Azospirillum brasilense: one gene and its partner. Each later gene encodes a partner of the first gene's protein in a complex. Links are inferred from orthologs where the notes say so. Each region holds a gene or a part of one and is shown on either strand. Other genes may lie near its edges.

Evidence for each region.
Region 2: the proteins of AMK58_RS15550 (region 1) and xseA are in contact, whole or in part, in a cryo-EM structure (PDB 8TXR), measured with the Escherichia coli proteins. The link is inferred for Azospirillum brasilense from one-to-one orthologs.

What each region holds. Positions count from the first base shown.
Region 1 is NZ_CP012915.1:400,381-403,829, reverse strand. Bases 1-2,867 are described here. They hold AMK58_RS15550 (exodeoxyribonuclease VII small subunit), read right to left. Parts: upstream 1,628-2,867; coding sequence 1,373-1,627; downstream 1-1,372. Other genes in these bases: AMK58_RS15545 (histone deacetylase family protein), read right to left, coding at 1,784-2,713; AMK58_RS15555 (polyprenyl synthetase family protein), read right to left, coding at 481-1,347; dxs (1-deoxy-D-xylulose-5-phosphate synthase), read right to left, coding at 1-462. Also shown: AMK58_RS15540 (sulfurtransferase TusA family protein), read right to left, coding at 2,882-3,109; AMK58_RS15535 (ArsR/SmtB family transcription factor), read left to right, coding at 3,381-3,449. UniProt on the Escherichia coli protein: Bidirectionally degrades single-stranded DNA into large acid-insoluble oligonucleotides, which are then degraded further into small acid-soluble oligonucleotides.
Region 2 is NZ_CP012914.1:2,446,142-2,450,148, reverse strand. Bases 653-3,607 are described here. They hold xseA (exodeoxyribonuclease VII large subunit), read right to left. Parts: upstream 2,960-3,607; coding sequence 1,346-2,959; downstream 653-1,345. Other genes in these bases: purD (phosphoribosylamine--glycine ligase), read left to right, coding at 3,035-3,607; AMK58_RS11335 (ion transporter), read right to left, coding at 653-1,190. Also shown: pyrC (dihydroorotase), read left to right, coding at 1-280; more of AMK58_RS11335, read right to left, coding at 318-652; more of purD, read left to right, coding at 3,608-4,007. UniProt on the Escherichia coli protein: Bidirectionally degrades single-stranded DNA into large acid-insoluble oligonucleotides, which are then degraded further into small acid-soluble oligonucleotides.

The sequences.
Region 1 (3,449 bases):
CATCGCGCCGTCGCCGATCACGGCGACCACATGGTTGTCGCGGCCCAGCTGGTCGCGCGCCACCGCCATGCCCAGACCCGCGGAGATCGAGGTGGAGCTGTGGCCAGCGCCGAACGGATCGTACTCGCTCTCCGACCGGTTGGTGAAGCCCGACAGGCCACCGCCGGTGCGCAGGGTGCGGATGCGGTCGCGGCGCCCGGTCAGGATCTTGTGCGGGTAGCACTGGTGCCCGACGTCCCAGATCAGCCGGTCGGCCGGGGTCTGGAACACGTAATGCAGGGCGACGGTCAGTTCGACCACCCCCAGCCCGGCGCCCAAATGACCGCCGGTCACCGACACCGCGCTGATGGTTTCCGTGCGCAGTTCGTCGGCCACCTGCCGAAGCTGTTCGGGCTTGAGCGCGCGCAGGTCGGCGGGGGTGCGGACGAGGTCGAGAAGCGGCGTCTTGTCGTTGGGGGTCACGTTGGAAACGTCCTCCGTTCAGGTCCGCCGCGCGACGACGAAGTCGGCGACCGCTTTGAGGATATCGGCGCGCCCCTCGAAGATCTCCAGGTGCGCCTTGGCCTGCACGGCCAGCATCGCGGCCTGCGAACGGGCGCGGTCCTGCCCGAGGATGGACACGAAGGTCGACTTTCCGGCCTCCGCGTCGCGCCCGACCGACTTGCCGGTCTCCGCCTCCGTGCCTTCCACGTCCAGCAGGTCGTCGACGATCTGGAAGGCCAGCCCCAGGTCATGGGCGTAGGCGCGCAGCGCGAGACGCTGCGGCGGCGGGGCCTTGCCCAGGATGCCGCCGGCCTCGCAGGAGAAGGCGATCATGTCGCCGGTCTTCATGCGCTGGAGCCGCGTCGTCGTGCCGAGGTCGAAGGTCTCGTGCTCGGCGATCAGGTCGAGCATCTGGCCGCCGACCATGCCGTGCGGCCCGGCCGCCTTGGCGAGCGCCGCCACGAGCTGGCAGCGCACGTTCGGGTCCTCGTGGGTCGCCGGGTCAGCCAGCACCTCGAAGGCGTAGGTCAGCAGCCCGTCGCCGGCCAGGATGGCGGTCGCCTCGTCGAACTTGCGATGCACGGTCGGCTGGCCGCGGCGCAGATCGCCGTCGTCCATCGCCGGCAGATCGTCATGGACCAGCGAGTAGCTGTGCACGAACTCCACCGCCACGGCGACGCGCAGCGCGCAGTCCGGGTTGACGCCGAACAGCGCCGCGGACTGGCACACCAGGAAGGGACGCAGCCGCTTGCCGCCGTTCAGGCAGCCGTAGCGCATCGCCTCCAGCACACGCGATTCGGGGAGGTCGGTCGTCGGCAGGAGGTGCAGGATCGCACGCTCCACATCGGCGGCCATGTCGGCCATGGCTGTCTTGAGGTCGGTCTGCACGTCAGTCGATCCGGGCGGGTTCGGTGCCGAGGGTGCCATCGGCGGCAACGGTGATGCGGTCGATCTTGGCCTGGGCCTCCCGCAGCTTCGCCTCGCAATGCCGCTTCAGCGCGGTGCCGCGCTCGTAGGAGGAGATCGCGTCGTCGAGCTTGCCGCGCCCGTCCTCGAGTTGGCGGACGATGCGCTCAAGCTCGGCCAACGCGTCCTCGAAGCTGAGGGCGGCGATGTCGGGGGGAATGTTAGCGAGGTCAGCCATGATCCATCCGGCCAATGATCCATACGATGGGGTGCCCGCGATGGGACCGAGAACCGAAATTATGGCTCAGCCCCCAAATGCGCAAGGCCCGCGGCGGGCGTATCACGCTCCCACCACGGGCCTAGCCGGAAGAATCGGCCGGAAGAATCGGAAAGCTCAGCAATACATCAATTCGCGCACATGCGCCGCGGTGGCCGTGGCCAGGGCGCGCAGGTTGTAGCCGCCCTCCAGAACCGACACGATGCGGGCGCCGCAATGGGTGCGGGCCAGATCGCCCAGCTTGCGGGTGGCCCAGGCGAAGTCGTCATCGGTCAAATGCAGCCCGGCCAGCGGGTCGCGGGAATGAGCGTCGAATCCGGCGGAGATGATCAACAGGTCCGGTTTGAAATGGTCGATGGCCGGCAGAATGATGTGGGTCATCGCGTGCCGGAACTCCGGCGAGCCGGACATGGCGGCGAGCGGCGCGTTGACGCAGTTGCCGTACTCGCCCTTCTCGCCCGCGTCGCCCGTGCCGGGATAGAGCGGCGACTGGTGGGTGGAGCAATAGAGCAGGTCCGGGTCCCGCTGGAAAATGTCCTGCGTGCCGTTGCCGTGGTGCACGTCGAAATCCATCACCGCAACCCGCTGCAGCCCATGCGCCGCCCGCGCGTGGTAGGCGCCGACCGCGGCGTTGTTGAACAGGCAGAAGCCCATAGCCTTGTCATGCTCGGCATGGTGCCCCGGCGGGCGCACGGCGCAGAAGGCGTTGCGCGAATGGCCCGATGCCACCGCGTCCACCGCCGCGACCACCGCCCCGGCGGCGCGCAGCGCGGCTTCGCCGGAGCCGGGGGACATCACCGTGTCGGCGTCGATGCCCGCGTGCTCCTGCTCCGGCACCAGGGCCAGGATGCGCTCGACATGCTCCCGCGGGTGCGCGCGGGACAGCTGCTCGAAAGTGGCGAGCGGCGCCTCCTGCCGTTCGAGCATGTAGAATTCTTCGGTTTCAAGTGCCGCCAGCACCGCACGAAGCCGGTCGGCGCATTCCGGATGGCCCAGCCCTGTGTCGTGGTCCAGGCAGGCGGCGTGGGTGAACAGGGTGGTGAACATGCTTTTCTGTCTTTTTCGTTCGTGTTCGAGGCATTTCCCTGCACCCATTCTTCCCGGATCGCTAATGAAAGTACAGGATGATTGCGGGGCTTATCGTCACATCCCCCAACCGCCGTCCCCACCCCCTTTGCGCGGGGGACGCGCAAGACGCCCCGTTTCGCGGCGCTGTCAGGCGTTGCGTTCGATCACGAAACGGAAGACGCCCCCCTCCTCCACGCTGGAGGCCAGCCGGTTGCCGGTGGCTTCGCAGAAGGCGGCGAAATCCTTGGGCGCGCTGGGGTCGGTCGCCTCGACGGTCAGCGTCGATCCGGGCGGCACCGTCTTCAGCGCCTTGCGCGCGCGCAGCACCGGCAGCGGGCATTGCAGCCCCTTGGCGTCGAGCGTCTGGTCGGCCATCGTTCCTTGCACTCCTTCGGGCACCGCCACGACAATTCCAGGCCGGGAGTCTAGAACGGCGGGGCGCGCGCCTCAACCCGTTGAACCGTGATTTCACCAGTTGGGGTTTCGCGGAACGGGGAACATTCTTTCGACTACGGGACATCCACGGGTAGACAGCGCGGTACACTCTTCCATATGATTGAACACGAACGATAAACGGCGGTGCTGCGGCGCAAAGGTTGGGCGCAACGGTTCGCTGTTGCTTGGCGCCGATGGAAACGGTCGTTTTATGAACATTGCCGATCTGCAGAGCAACGCACGGCGGGCCAGCACGCTGCTCAAGGCCATGAGCAACGAA
Region 2 (4,007 bases), on another replicon or contig:
GGAGAGCGCCTGCGGCTGCGCCGGCTGCTTCACCGCCGCCAACGCCATGGAGCTCTACGCCGAAGCCTTCGAGGAGGCGGGCGCCCTGGACAAGCTGGAGGCCTTCGCCAGCCTGAACGGCCCGCGCTTCTACGGGCTGCCGGCCAACGAGGACAAGGTGGTGCTGGAGCGCACGCCGTCCACGACGCCGGACATCGTGCTGACCGCCGACGGGGAGGCCGTGCTGCCCTTCCGCAGCGGCGAGACGACCCGCTGGACCTTCGCCGGGGCCGCCGCCTGAGGTTGGCTTCCGAGGCCGACCCCGCCGACTCCGACGATCAGTCGCCGGCGTCGGACAGGGCCGGGAGCGGAATCCGGCCCGCAGCCTGGCGCTGGTCGTCCAGCGCCAGGCGCAGCGCGGCGACCTCCGCGCGCAGGCTCCGCAACTCCTCCACCACATGGTGGGATTCGTCGAGGATGGCGTCGCCGACCTCCTTGCTGTCCTGATCCTGAAGGGATTGCAGCGCGTTCACGATCACCGCGACGAACAGGTTCAGCATCGTGAAGGTGGCGGCCAGGATGAAGGGCAGGAAGAAGGCCCAGGCGTAGGGATAGACCTCCATCACCGGGCGCACGATGCCCATCGACCAGCTTTCCAGCGTCATGATCTGGAACAGCGAATAGAGTGACGCGCCCAGCGTGCCGAACCAGTCCGGGAAGTCCGCGCCGAACAGCTTGGTCGCCATCACCCCGGCCACGTAGAACAGCAGGCACTGCAGCAGGACGATCATCGCCAGCCCGGGCAGCGAGGACACCAGGGCGTGGACGATCATCCGCAGCCGCGGCATGACGGTGACGAGGCGGAAGACGCGCAGCACGCGCAGGGTGCGCAGGACCATGATTTCCGGGCCGACCGGGGCCAGCGTGATCGCGACCACCACGAAGTCGAACAGGTTCCAGCCGTCCCGGAAGAAGGCGCGCCCCTGGTGGCCGATGCGCAGGGCCAGTTCCACCGTGAAGGCGATCAGGATCACGCTGTCGAGCGCACTGAGCAACGGCCCGATGGCGTCCGACACGGTGGATGACGTGTCCAGCCCCAGCACGATCGCGTTCAGCAGGATCAGCCCGAAGACGGTCCTCTGTCCCCGCTCGCTGTCGATCCAGGCTCCGGCCCGCGCCAACGGGCCGGTCGAGGCGGCGCGCTGCTCCATGTCCCTTCCCTCCGGTATCGCCGGGCATCGATCCGGCGGCGCACCACTATAAGGGATGGGCGGAGGAGGCTCGCCGTGGAAGTGCCCAGTCCGTCCGGCAGTCCGCTCCAGTCCGGTGCTCCGGAATGGAGCAAATCCGGGGCGGAGCCGATGGATTAGAACAGGCTCCCCTGGGTCGGCGGGCGGTTCGGCTTCTTCGGCTCCGCCTTTGGCCGGGGGCTCCTGGGCTTAGGCTCCGGGGCGGCAGGGGGTGGACCATCGACCCGCGGCCCGCCGTCCACCGTCGCGGCGGCCCGGCCGTCGGCGAAGACCAGCGACACCGCCAGACCCGGCGTGGCCTGGGCGGCGCTGGTCAGCGGCTTGCCGTCGCCGGACTGCACCAGCGCGAAGCCGCGCTCCAGCACGCCCTTGTAGGAGTAGCTTTCCAGAAGTTTCCCAACCGCCGTCAGCCTCGCCGCGCGCTCCTCCACCGCCTTGCCGTAGCTGCGGCCCAGCCGCGGCGTCAGGTCGGACAATCGCCGGCTGCCGTCGCCGAACTTCACCCGGATCGGGCCGAGCGTCAGCCGCCCGGCCACCCGCTCATACTGGCCGCGCGCGGCGACGACGGCGTGGCGCAGCGCGCCGTCGAGCGCGCGGGATTCCGAGGCCAGCCGCTGCCCGGCCTCGGCCAGCTTCTCGCGCGGATGGCGCAGCGCCGCACCCAGCTCGTTCAGGCGGGTGCGGCGGCGGTCGAGGAGCGAGGCGGCGGCCAGCGCCAGCCGCTCCGCCCGGTCGTCCAGCCGCTGGGCGTGGCTTTCCAGCAAGGCACGCGGGTCGCCGAGGCCGCGGGCCAGCCCCTCCACCCGCGTCCGCCGCTCGGCCAGCAGGCGGGTGGCGGCGCCGACCATGCGCCGTTCGTCGTCCAGCACCTGGGCCAGCAACTCCGCCCGCACTGGAACGGCCATCTCCGCCGCCGCCGTGGGGGTGGGGGCGCGGCGGTCGGACGCGAAGTCGATCAGGGTGGTGTCGGTCTCGTGCCCGACCGCCGAGATCAGCGGGATGCGGCTGGCCGCCGCCGCGCGGACGACGTTCTCCTCGTTGAAGGCCATCAGGTCCTCCAGCGAGCCGCCGCCGCGCGCCACGATCAGCAGGTCCGGGCGCGGCACCGGGCCGCCGGGGGGAATGCGGTTGAAGCCCTCGATCGCCGCGGTGACCTCCGCCGCCGCCCGCTCGCCCTGAACGGCGACCGGCCAGAGCAGGACCCGGCGCGGGAAACGGTCGTGCAGCCGGTGCAGGATGTCGCGGATGACCGCTCCGGTGGGGGAGGTGACGACGCCGATCACGTCGGGCAGGAAGGGGATGGGCTTCTTGCGCCCGGCGTCGAACAGCCCTTCCGCCGCGAGGCGCTTCTTGCGCTCCTCCAGCATCTTCAGCAGGGCGCCCTCGCCGGCCAGCTCCATCGACTCGATGATGAGCTGGTATTGCGAGCGGCCGGGGTAGGTCGTCATGCGCCCGGTGACGATGACCTCCAGCCCCTCCGCCGGCTGGACGGCCAGCTTCGAGGCGGTGCCGCGCCAGCACACCGCCTCGATCACCGCCGTGTCGTCCTTCAGGCGGAGGTAGCAGTGGCCGGAGCTGTGGCGCTTGGGCTGGGAGATCTCGCCGCGCACGCGGACGAAGCCGAACTCCTCCTCGATGCTGCGCTTCAGGCGCCGGGCGAGGTCGCCCACCGAGAATTCCGGAAGGTTCGAGCCGGGGCGCGGCTCGGGGGCGATCAGCGGAGAGGTCATATCAAGGTCTTGAGTCATGGCGGCACCATGATACAAGGCGCGGTGTCGGCAACAAGCGTGGAAGGACGAGGTGCCATGAAAGTCCTGGTGGTCGGGTCGGGTGGGCGCGAGCATGCGCTGTGCTGGGCCATTCGGAACTCGCCGCTGTGCGACACGCTCTACTGCGCGCCGGGCAACGCCGGCATCGCGGACGTGGCCGACTGCGTCGCCATCGGCGCCGAGGATGTGGACGCCCTGGTCCGCTTCGCCCAGGACAAGGCCATCGACTTCGTGGTCGTCGGGCCGGAAGGGCCGCTGGTGCTCGGCCTCGTCGACAAGCTGACCGCCATCGGCATCAAGGCCTTCGGCCCCAGCGCCGCGGCGGCGGAGCTTGAAGGCTCCAAGGGTTTCATGAAGGACATCCTGGCCAAGTACGGCGTGCCGACCGCCGCCTATGGCCGCTTCAAGGACGTCGAGGCCGCCAAGGACTTCGTGCGCAAGAACGGCGCCCCCATCGTGGTCAAGGCCGACGGTCTGGCCGCCGGCAAGGGCGTGACCGTCGCCCGCACCCAGGAAGAAGCCTTCGCCGCCATCGACGAGGCCCTGGTCGAGGGCCGCTTCGGCGCCGCCGGGGCCGAGGTGGTGGTCGAGGAGTTCCTGGACGGCGAGGAGGTCAGCTTCTTCGCGCTGTGCGACGGCGAGTCGGCGCTGCCGCTGGCCTCGGCCCAGGACCACAAGGCGGTGGGCGACGGCGACACCGGCCCGAACACCGGCGGCATGGGCGCCTACTCCCCGGCGCCGGCGCTGACCCCGGACCTCCAGGCCCGCGTGATGCGCGAGATCGTCGAGCCGACGGTCAAGGGCATGGCGGCGGAGGGGCGTCCCTTCAAGGGCGTGCTGTTCGCCGGCCTGATGATCGGCAAGGATGCCGCCGGCAACCCGGTGCCGAAGACGCTGGAGTTCAACGTCCGCTTCGGTGACCCGGAATGCCAGACGCTGATGATGCGCCTGAAGTCCGACGTTCTGGCCGCGCTGATCGCGGCGGCGGACGGCCAGTTGAAGAACATCG